Prochlorococcus marinus XMU1408: one gene and its partner. The protein of the gene in region 1 interacts with the protein of each later gene in a pairwise test. Links are inferred from orthologs where the notes say so. Each region holds a gene or a part of one and is shown on either strand. Other genes may lie near its edges.

The links. The genes of interacting proteins can lie anywhere in the genome.
Region 2: the proteins of rlmN (region 1) and ftsZ interact in binary tests that used the Escherichia coli proteins (3 or more experiments, as listed by UniProt). The link is inferred for Prochlorococcus marinus XMU1408 from one-to-one orthologs.

The regions. Positions count from the first base shown.
Region 1 is NZ_QJUE01000005.1:289,167-293,102, forward strand. The notes cover bases 347-3,229. They hold rlmN (23S rRNA (adenine(2503)-C(2))-methyltransferase RlmN), read right to left. Parts: upstream 2,387-3,229; coding sequence 1,307-2,386; downstream 347-1,306. Other genes in these bases: DNJ73_RS08010 (sodium:solute symporter family protein), read right to left, coding at 347-1,277; DNJ73_RS08020 (high light inducible protein), read right to left, coding at 2,383-2,535; DNJ73_RS08025 (DNA-directed RNA polymerase subunit beta'), read right to left, coding at 2,601-3,229. Outside these bases: more of DNJ73_RS08010, read right to left, coding at 1-346; more of DNJ73_RS08025, read right to left, coding at 3,230-3,936.
Region 2 is NZ_QJUE01000005.1:164,202-168,222, reverse strand. The notes cover bases 421-3,388. They hold ftsZ (cell division protein FtsZ), read right to left. Parts: upstream 2,473-3,388; coding sequence 1,369-2,472; downstream 421-1,368. Other genes in these bases: DNJ73_RS07275 (cell division protein FtsQ/DivIB), read right to left, coding at 2,636-3,388; panB (3-methyl-2-oxobutanoate hydroxymethyltransferase), read right to left, coding at 422-1,195; hemW (radical SAM family heme chaperone HemW), read left to right, coding at 421-435. In the rest of the region: more of hemW, read left to right, coding at 1-420; more of DNJ73_RS07275, read right to left, coding at 3,389-3,496; DNJ73_RS07270 (hypothetical protein), read right to left, coding at 3,454-3,864; DNJ73_RS07265 (D-alanine--D-alanine ligase family protein), read right to left, coding at 3,901-4,021. UniProt on the Escherichia coli protein: Essential cell division protein that forms a contractile ring structure (Z ring) at the future cell division site. The regulation of the ring assembly controls the timing and the location of cell division.

The DNA of each region.
Region 1 (3,936 bases):
CCCGTTCCTATCGCTATAACAAGCCTAAACATTGAACCAATACTATTACTAAATAAAGCTGTTATAACGCCAATTAAAAGCAATAAAATACTTGCAAACTGACCTACAAGAACCATTTCTCGGGGACCAGCCGAAGGTCGCAAAAATCTTTTATACAAATCATGAGCGAGATAACTTGCCCCCCAGTTAATTGAAGTACTTACGGTACTCATAAATGCGGCGACCATTGAAACAACAACTAATCCAAGGCCAACAGGTGGTAAATAAGTAACAGCTAGATTTGGATAACTTAATTCCCAATCTGTTTGTGAAGGCAAGAGAACTAACGCAGCCAATCCAACTAGAATCCAAAGCCAACTTCGAATAAGATAATTAACAATTAGAAAAATTATGCCTGCTAATGTTGCCTGTTTTTCATCTTTAGTAGCCAATAAACGTTGAATAAATTCTCCGCCACCATCGCTACGTCTAAAACTCCACCACTGCAAAGAAATAAAAGCTAAAAAAGTAGTAATACTTATTTCAGTACTATCTAGCCAATTAATACCGTCTCTATTCAACGTCCATGGAAATAAAGAAAGTAGTTCTGGTCGATCTAACGCCTCTAATTTAAATAACAAATCATTCATCCCGCCTGAGGCATCAAGTGCCACGTAGCTAACAGCAAACGCACCTAAAAGAGCTAACAATAGTTGTACAAAATCATTAACCACTACTGCCCAAAGACCACCAAGAACAGTGTAAATAAGCAAAAATAAAGCAACTAAAATCATTAAAAATATCGTGTCAGTAAATATACCGAATACAATATGTCCATCTACCACTCCAAATGCTTCTGCGACCTTACGCATTGCTAAAAAAGCATAACCAATTCCAATACAATTGATTGGAACAGAAAGTAAAAAAGCTTTGATACCTCTTAAATAAGCTGCTGCTTGACCCCCATAACGCAATTCAGTAAATGCTGCGTCAGTCAATACTCCACTACGCCTCCAAAGTGGAGCGAATATAACCGTCATGGCAACATGTGCAAGTCCAAAACTCCACCACTCCCAATTTCCTGCAAGGCCTCGTGTCCCAATAATACCTGCTACATAGAGAGGCGTATCAATTGAAAATGTTGTAGCAGCCATGGACATCCCTGCAAGCAAACCATTTAAGCGACGACCAGCAACAAAGTAATCTGCTTCATCGTTATTTTTTAGTGAAATATAAATTCCTAACCCCAAGGAAAATATTAAATAAAGAAATAAAATAAACCAGTCAATAAATGTCATAAGAACTCACAAGTAAATTCTTTACTTGCTTAATTGATATTCATTGTATCGATTTTTCGCCTCCTTAATTGACCACATGCTGCATCCTTATCTCTACCTCTACTTGCACGAACACTTACAGCAACACCTTTGTTTTCTAATAATTCTCTAAAACTGCTCACTCTTGATTGGCTTGGTCGTTTAAAACTCTCTTCAGCGATGGGGTTATAAGCTATCAAATTAACATGGCTCTGAAATCCTTTCATGAGATTAGCTAATTGTTCTGCATGAATATCTTTGTCATTCAAGCCTCCAAGAAGGATATATTCAAAACTTACTCGTCTACCAGTAAGTTCTATATATTTCTTACAGTCTCTAAGTAATAATGTTATCGGATAAGAACTAGCAGAAGGAATTATTAATTCACGCAAATTCTGATTAGGAGCATGAAGACTCACTGCGAGGGTGAATTTAACTCTACCTAATCGCTCTTGAGCTAATTTTGCTAAATCTGGGAGAGTATCAGGTATTCCAACTGTACTGACGGTTATTTTCCTTTGCCCAATACCAATATCATTTGTGAGGCATTGAATAGAATCTAAAACATTATGAATATTAAGAAGTGGCTCCCCCATACCCATAAAGACAACATGAGTGGGCCTTCTATTCATTGTTTCTCTGACACTTATAACTTGATCAACTATCTCATTAACATCAAGAGATCTATTAAGACCTCCCTTCCCAGTGGCACAAAACCTACAACCCATAGGACAGCCTATTTGACTTGAGACACAAACAGTAAGTCTTTTATCTGTTGGTATTCCAACTGTCTCTATAATTTCCCCATCAAAGGTCCCCATCAATAATTTCAATGTCGAATCTTCGGCAAGAACCCTTTTAATTTCATCGAGTCTCCCAATCTTTATGCCTTTATTTTGTAGAGAATCTCGCCATTTCTTTGGAAGAACAGTAATTGAATCTAAATCTTTTGCACCTCTTTGATAAATCCATTCATAAATCTGCCTACCACGAAAAGCTTTTTCGCCTTCCTGTATGGCAAATTCTTCAAGATTTTCTGAACTTAATCCAAGTAAAGATGAATTACTTGAAAAATGAGGAAAATTTGTCACCAATTCATCAAACCATGCCCCAATTTAAATTCCAAAAGAACTAATGCAATAAAACCAATCATTGCCCATCGACCATTCACACGTTCAGTATGCGTATGAAATCCGTAACGAGGCAACTTACGCTTAGGAATTACAGGTGGTTCAATCATCTGGCAACTTTTAAATAGAAGAATTAAATGTTAGATAATTTAGAGTCATATTGTAGAAAATTCACTTATTCGTCAGAAAGCAAACCTTCTTCTTGCAGTCCCTCCAACGCGGCTGGATCTGGCATTTGATCTTCGGATGACTCATCATCACCAGTTGGACGAGCGAATGCTGCAAAATTACTCGTTGTAGGATCGATTCCATGTCTACTTCTAGTTGCCTCTAAATCCTCTTCACTAGGATCATCTAAAACAGAAGTATTCTTAGCTACTGGAGATGAAGGCATATCAACAGTATAGTCAGGTCTAAGGTTTTGAATCCTTCTGTAACCTGCAGGATCTTCAGCCAAAATATCTGGATGAGGACCTGCTTCGGCATTTAACTCTTCAACAAAACCACTGAAACCAGTACCGGCGGGTATCAGACGACCAATAATCACATTTTCCTTAAGTCCACGAAGCCAATCCGACTTGCCTTCAATGGCAGCTTCTGTCAAGACTCGTGTTGTTTCTTGGAATGAAGCAGCAGATATAAAACTATCAGTATTAAGTGATGCTTTAGTAATACCAAGTAACACAGGCGTGAATTCTGAAGGTGCACCTCCAGTAATTGATATAGCCTGATTAGTATCTTCAACTTGCCTAAGCTCTATCAATTCTCCTGGCAAAAATGTAGTGTCCCCCGCATCTTCGATTCGTACTTTACTTGTCATCTGACGAACTATTACCTCAATATGTTTATCATCTATGGCTACACCTTGTGACTTATAAACATTCTGAACTTCACTAACCATCCTATGCTGAAGTTTAGCTATTGCCTCTTGAGCCGCATCCATTAGAGGTTTTTTATCACGCAAATCTGTAAAGAAACATTCCAAAAGTTCATGAGGATTTACAGGGCCATCAGTCAAGAACTCGCCAGCAACAACTTGCTGGCTATTTCTAACCATCACATTGCGTCCAAGTAGAATTGGATATTCAGTTATTACATCATTATCCTCAATGATAGATACAATCTTAGAATCATCGTCATCTCCTTTTTTGATATCTACTGTTCCAGATTTTTTACACAAAATCGCTGAATCTCTGGGTCTACGTGCTTCAAGTAACTCTTCGATTCTTGGTAAACCTTGAACAATGTCTCCTGTTTTCTGCCTTTCAAAAACCAACAAAGCTAAACCATCACCTCTTTGTACTAGATCCCCATCACGAACATGAAGAACTGAATCAGGAGAAACCATATAAGGTCTACCAAGACGCAACTTCACTTCCTTTCCATCAATCTTCTCTATTTCACCACAAGCGCCTATTGGTTGGTCTTTTGATACGAAGTCTCCATCTACTACTCTTTGTCCAACTTTTAGTAGAGAAGTACCTGTCGAATTTATAGAGATTGTATCTTCG
Region 2 (4,021 bases), 120 kb from region 1 along the record:
ATGTATTGGGCTGGCTCTGGATGGTGGGGATTTGGTATGGGAGCAACAAGTTCTCCTTGGGGAAAGAGATTTTCTAGACCCCGAACAATCGTTAGTTATAAAAAATGGGTTGAGAAACAAGAAAGTCAACTATTAGAAAAAACTTTGTTTAATGAGGAATCAAGTCGAATGCCATTGGATGAACTATTGATGATCGGTCTCAGAAGAAGAGAAGGTGTTCATTTTGAGGAACTTGCAAAAAGTGTTGGATGGACCCAAAAGGAATGCGAAAAAAACTTAAGATTATTGGAGAAATATTGGATAACTTTTTTGACGGAAGGTTATTTATTAAAAAAAAATGGAAGGTATTGCTTGAGTGACCCTAAAGGAATGCAGATTAGCAATCAGATTTTGATTCAGATGTTTTTATGGTGGGATTCTCTCACTTTGGATTAATCGATTCAATCCAATTTTTTAGAGCGTCAATGCAAAGTTCTCGTCCTGCAAGTAAAGGCTTTGCAAAAGGAGGCTGTTCAATTGAGAGGCCAAGAATATCCGCTGTAACTCTTACCTGCCCATCGCAATCATTCCCCGCTCCAATGCCAATTACGGGAATGGATAAAAGTTTTTTTAATCTACTGGCTATTTTTCCTGGAATATGTTCCACAACTAAAGCAAAACACCCAGATTCTTGAAGCATTTCGGAGTCTTTAAGAATTTTATCTTGACTATCTTTATTGGTTGCTTGAGATTTATACCCAAGTTGATGAACTGATTGCGGTGTTAAGCCAAGATGACCCATTACAGGGATTCCCGTTCTTATAAGTCTTTGAATTACTAATAAAGTCTCAGGCTCCGCTCCTTCAAGCTTAACGGCTGAAGCACAGGAATTTTTCAGGAGAGTTCCTGCCGCTTCTACAGCCTTGTCTTCTCCACATTGATAACTTAGGAAAGGGAGATCACAAACTACCAATGGTTGTTTCGCGAGAGGGTTACAAAAACCTCTGCAAACAGCTTTTGTGTGATGAAGCATTTGATCAAGTGTTACAGGAAGAGTTGTTTTGTGGCCCAAAACAACCATTCCAAGTGAATCTCCTACGAGAACAACATCAGCTCCTGAGGCTTCGACTATTGAGGATGAAATCGCATCCCATGCAGTTAGTACAGTTATCTGTTTACCTGATTCTTTAAAACGAACCAATTCTGTGGTTTGCATTTAATTCTTAATAACGTGGTTAAGTATTGCTAGAATATTATTGACTCGGCCCCATGCGGCTGTGACGCCTAAAACTGGTCAGGACCGGAAGGTAGCAGCCATATGGGATGCTCAAAGCAGGCGTGGACTCCGGGTCACCTATAAATCAATTAGGTTGATTAAATTAAACCATATTAACGGTTTTGTCTTATACGTAGAAACTCAGGTATCGATGCACCTGATTCCTTTGAGTCAGATTGTTCGTAAAGAGATTGAGGGGAAAGTCTTGCCCTATTTCTCTCATTTGAATAAATTTGATTACTGTCAAATCCAGTTGCAATAACTGTTACTTGAATCTCACCCTCAAGTTTTTCATCAACAACTGTACCTACGATGATATTTGCTTCTGGATCAACAACGTCTGAAATAACCTCTGAGGCAGATGTCATATCTTCGAGTGTCATATCTTTTCCTCCAGTTATATTTATTACGCATCCTTTAGCACCATCAATTCTAGCTGCTTCTAAAAGTGGACTATTAATTGCAGCCTGAGCTGCTTCTAAAGCCCTTGATCTTCCTGAACCTAAGCCGATCCCTAGAAGTGCAGTTCCAGCTTCTGTCATAACAGATCTAACATCAGCAAAATCTACATTCACTAATCCTGGACATGTAATTATATCGCTTATTCCTTGTACTCCTTTCATTAGAACATCATCTGCGCTTCTAAAGGCTTCTTGTAAAGGTGCTCCGGAAATTACGTCCTTTAGTCTGTCGTTTGGAATGACAATCAACGTATCTACATTTTCTGCAAGCCTGGCAATACCTTCGTCAGCTTGCCTTAAACGACGTTTACCTTCAAAACTAAAAGGCTTTGTAACTATTCCTACTGTCAAGGCACCACTTTCTTTTGCGACCTGAGCAACAACTGGGGCTGCTCCTGTTCCAGTGCCACCTCCCATGCCAGCGGCAATAAATACTAGGTCAACCCCCTCCAGGGCTTGCTGGAGATCAGTTCTAGATTCCTCTGCTGCCTTTTGTCCAATACTTGGATTGCCGCCTGCGCCCAGCCCTCTAGTTAAGCTTTGACCTAATTGAACTCTATGAGTAGCAGATGATTGGATAAGGGCTTGAGCGTCTGTATTTAACACTCGATATGTAACTCCATCAAGATCACTATTGATCATTCGGTTGACGGCATTACTTCCACCACCACCAACACCGATTACCTCAATACGTGCAGATTGACTGGGGAGGATTCCTTCATCCATGTTGAAACTAGATTTGTTTCCAATTCCCATCACCATATTCAGGATTAGAACTCGTTTTTGGCATTATGAACATCATTAATGGATTCTGTTGGTTTATTGGTTCAAATTGATTAACAAATTAATTTGTATAAATATCTCAGGATTGCCATCAGTTCCTTGAAAGTTTGAAGAGAATCATGTCATAGCAAGGCTTTTACTTCTCACTATTAAGTATTTTTTCGATTTTTAATTCTGGTTTGCCTGGATCTTTAAGGTCCACAATTTTTACTTTTGTGTTGATTAAAAGATTTGGTAATGATTTTTGTAGCTGGTTGAGTTTATTAATTTGCTCGATTAAGCGATCAGTATCGGAACCTAGAAGAACTGAATTGAAGTGCTCTGTCTTTATACTGATTTCTTGAAGAGGACTTATTTTGATTTCTTGAAGAGGACTTTTAAGGATAAACCTATTCTTAAGTATTAGAAGGATGTCATTCTTTTTATTTTGATTCCAATTATCTATTGATATTTTTATTTTATTTTTTTTTGTCTTACTTATAAATTGAAGTGGTATCCAAGTTCCTTCAATATCTATCATCCCTTTCTCAATCTCCTTTGCAATGAATCTACTAGCAAAAGCAATTGGCTCTCTTTCAATAAAGTTTAGATGAATTTCAGGTGGAAAGAACTTACGGCTTATTGAAACATTTTTAATTGGAAGCTTTTTTATTAAATATGATTCAATTTCTTTTGGATTTAATTCCAACAAATTTTTTGGATAAAAATTACTAATGGTTTCTTTTATATGATTTTTTGTTATTCCAGATAGGCCTGTTATTTTAGTTTGTTCAAAACTTATAGGTCTCCAAGCCTGGTTCGTAAATATAAAGATAAGAATAATTGAAGTATATGAAAAAAAAATGAACTGCCATAATTCAATGAAAAATTTCTTATTTTTAAAAATATTTGAGTCTTTTTTAATTGATATCTTTTTGTTTTTATTTAATTTTTTGGTTTTTCTTGTATTTGATTTCAAAGGTCGCATCTTGCTTTGGACATTAGTTGATCCATCCATTGACGAGCACGTTCAGCATCTGAAAAAGGCACATCAATTTCTCTACCTGAGCCAACAAGCCTGAGCCTGCATCGCCCTTCCGATTCTTTTGTTAGAGGTGCTTCTCCTGAACTGAGAGCCATCAGCTCAACCATTTCTAATTTTTTTACTTCGAATGTCTCTTCCTCTTTGAAATTTCCAGCTTCGAAGCTGCTCCAGCATAAAAAGCCATCTTTTAATCTAGCAGCGCCTGTTCCATCAAGTTTGGCTAGCTCTGACCCTTTGGCCCAAATCAAATAAAGGTTTTGTCGCCTTCTCTCAAGCCACCCGAGAGCAGCAATAAGAATAAAAGCCATTAGTAATGGCAACCAAAGGAGACCGTGAATCATTTTTTGAGAAATAGATCTAATAAGTCCATGGTTAATTTATTCTCTAGCTGTTTCTATGAGACTAGCAACAAGTTTTTCTAGTTTTAACCCAGAAGCCTCCCACAACATTGGATACATACTTTTATTTGTAAAACCAGGCAAGGTATTAACTTCATTT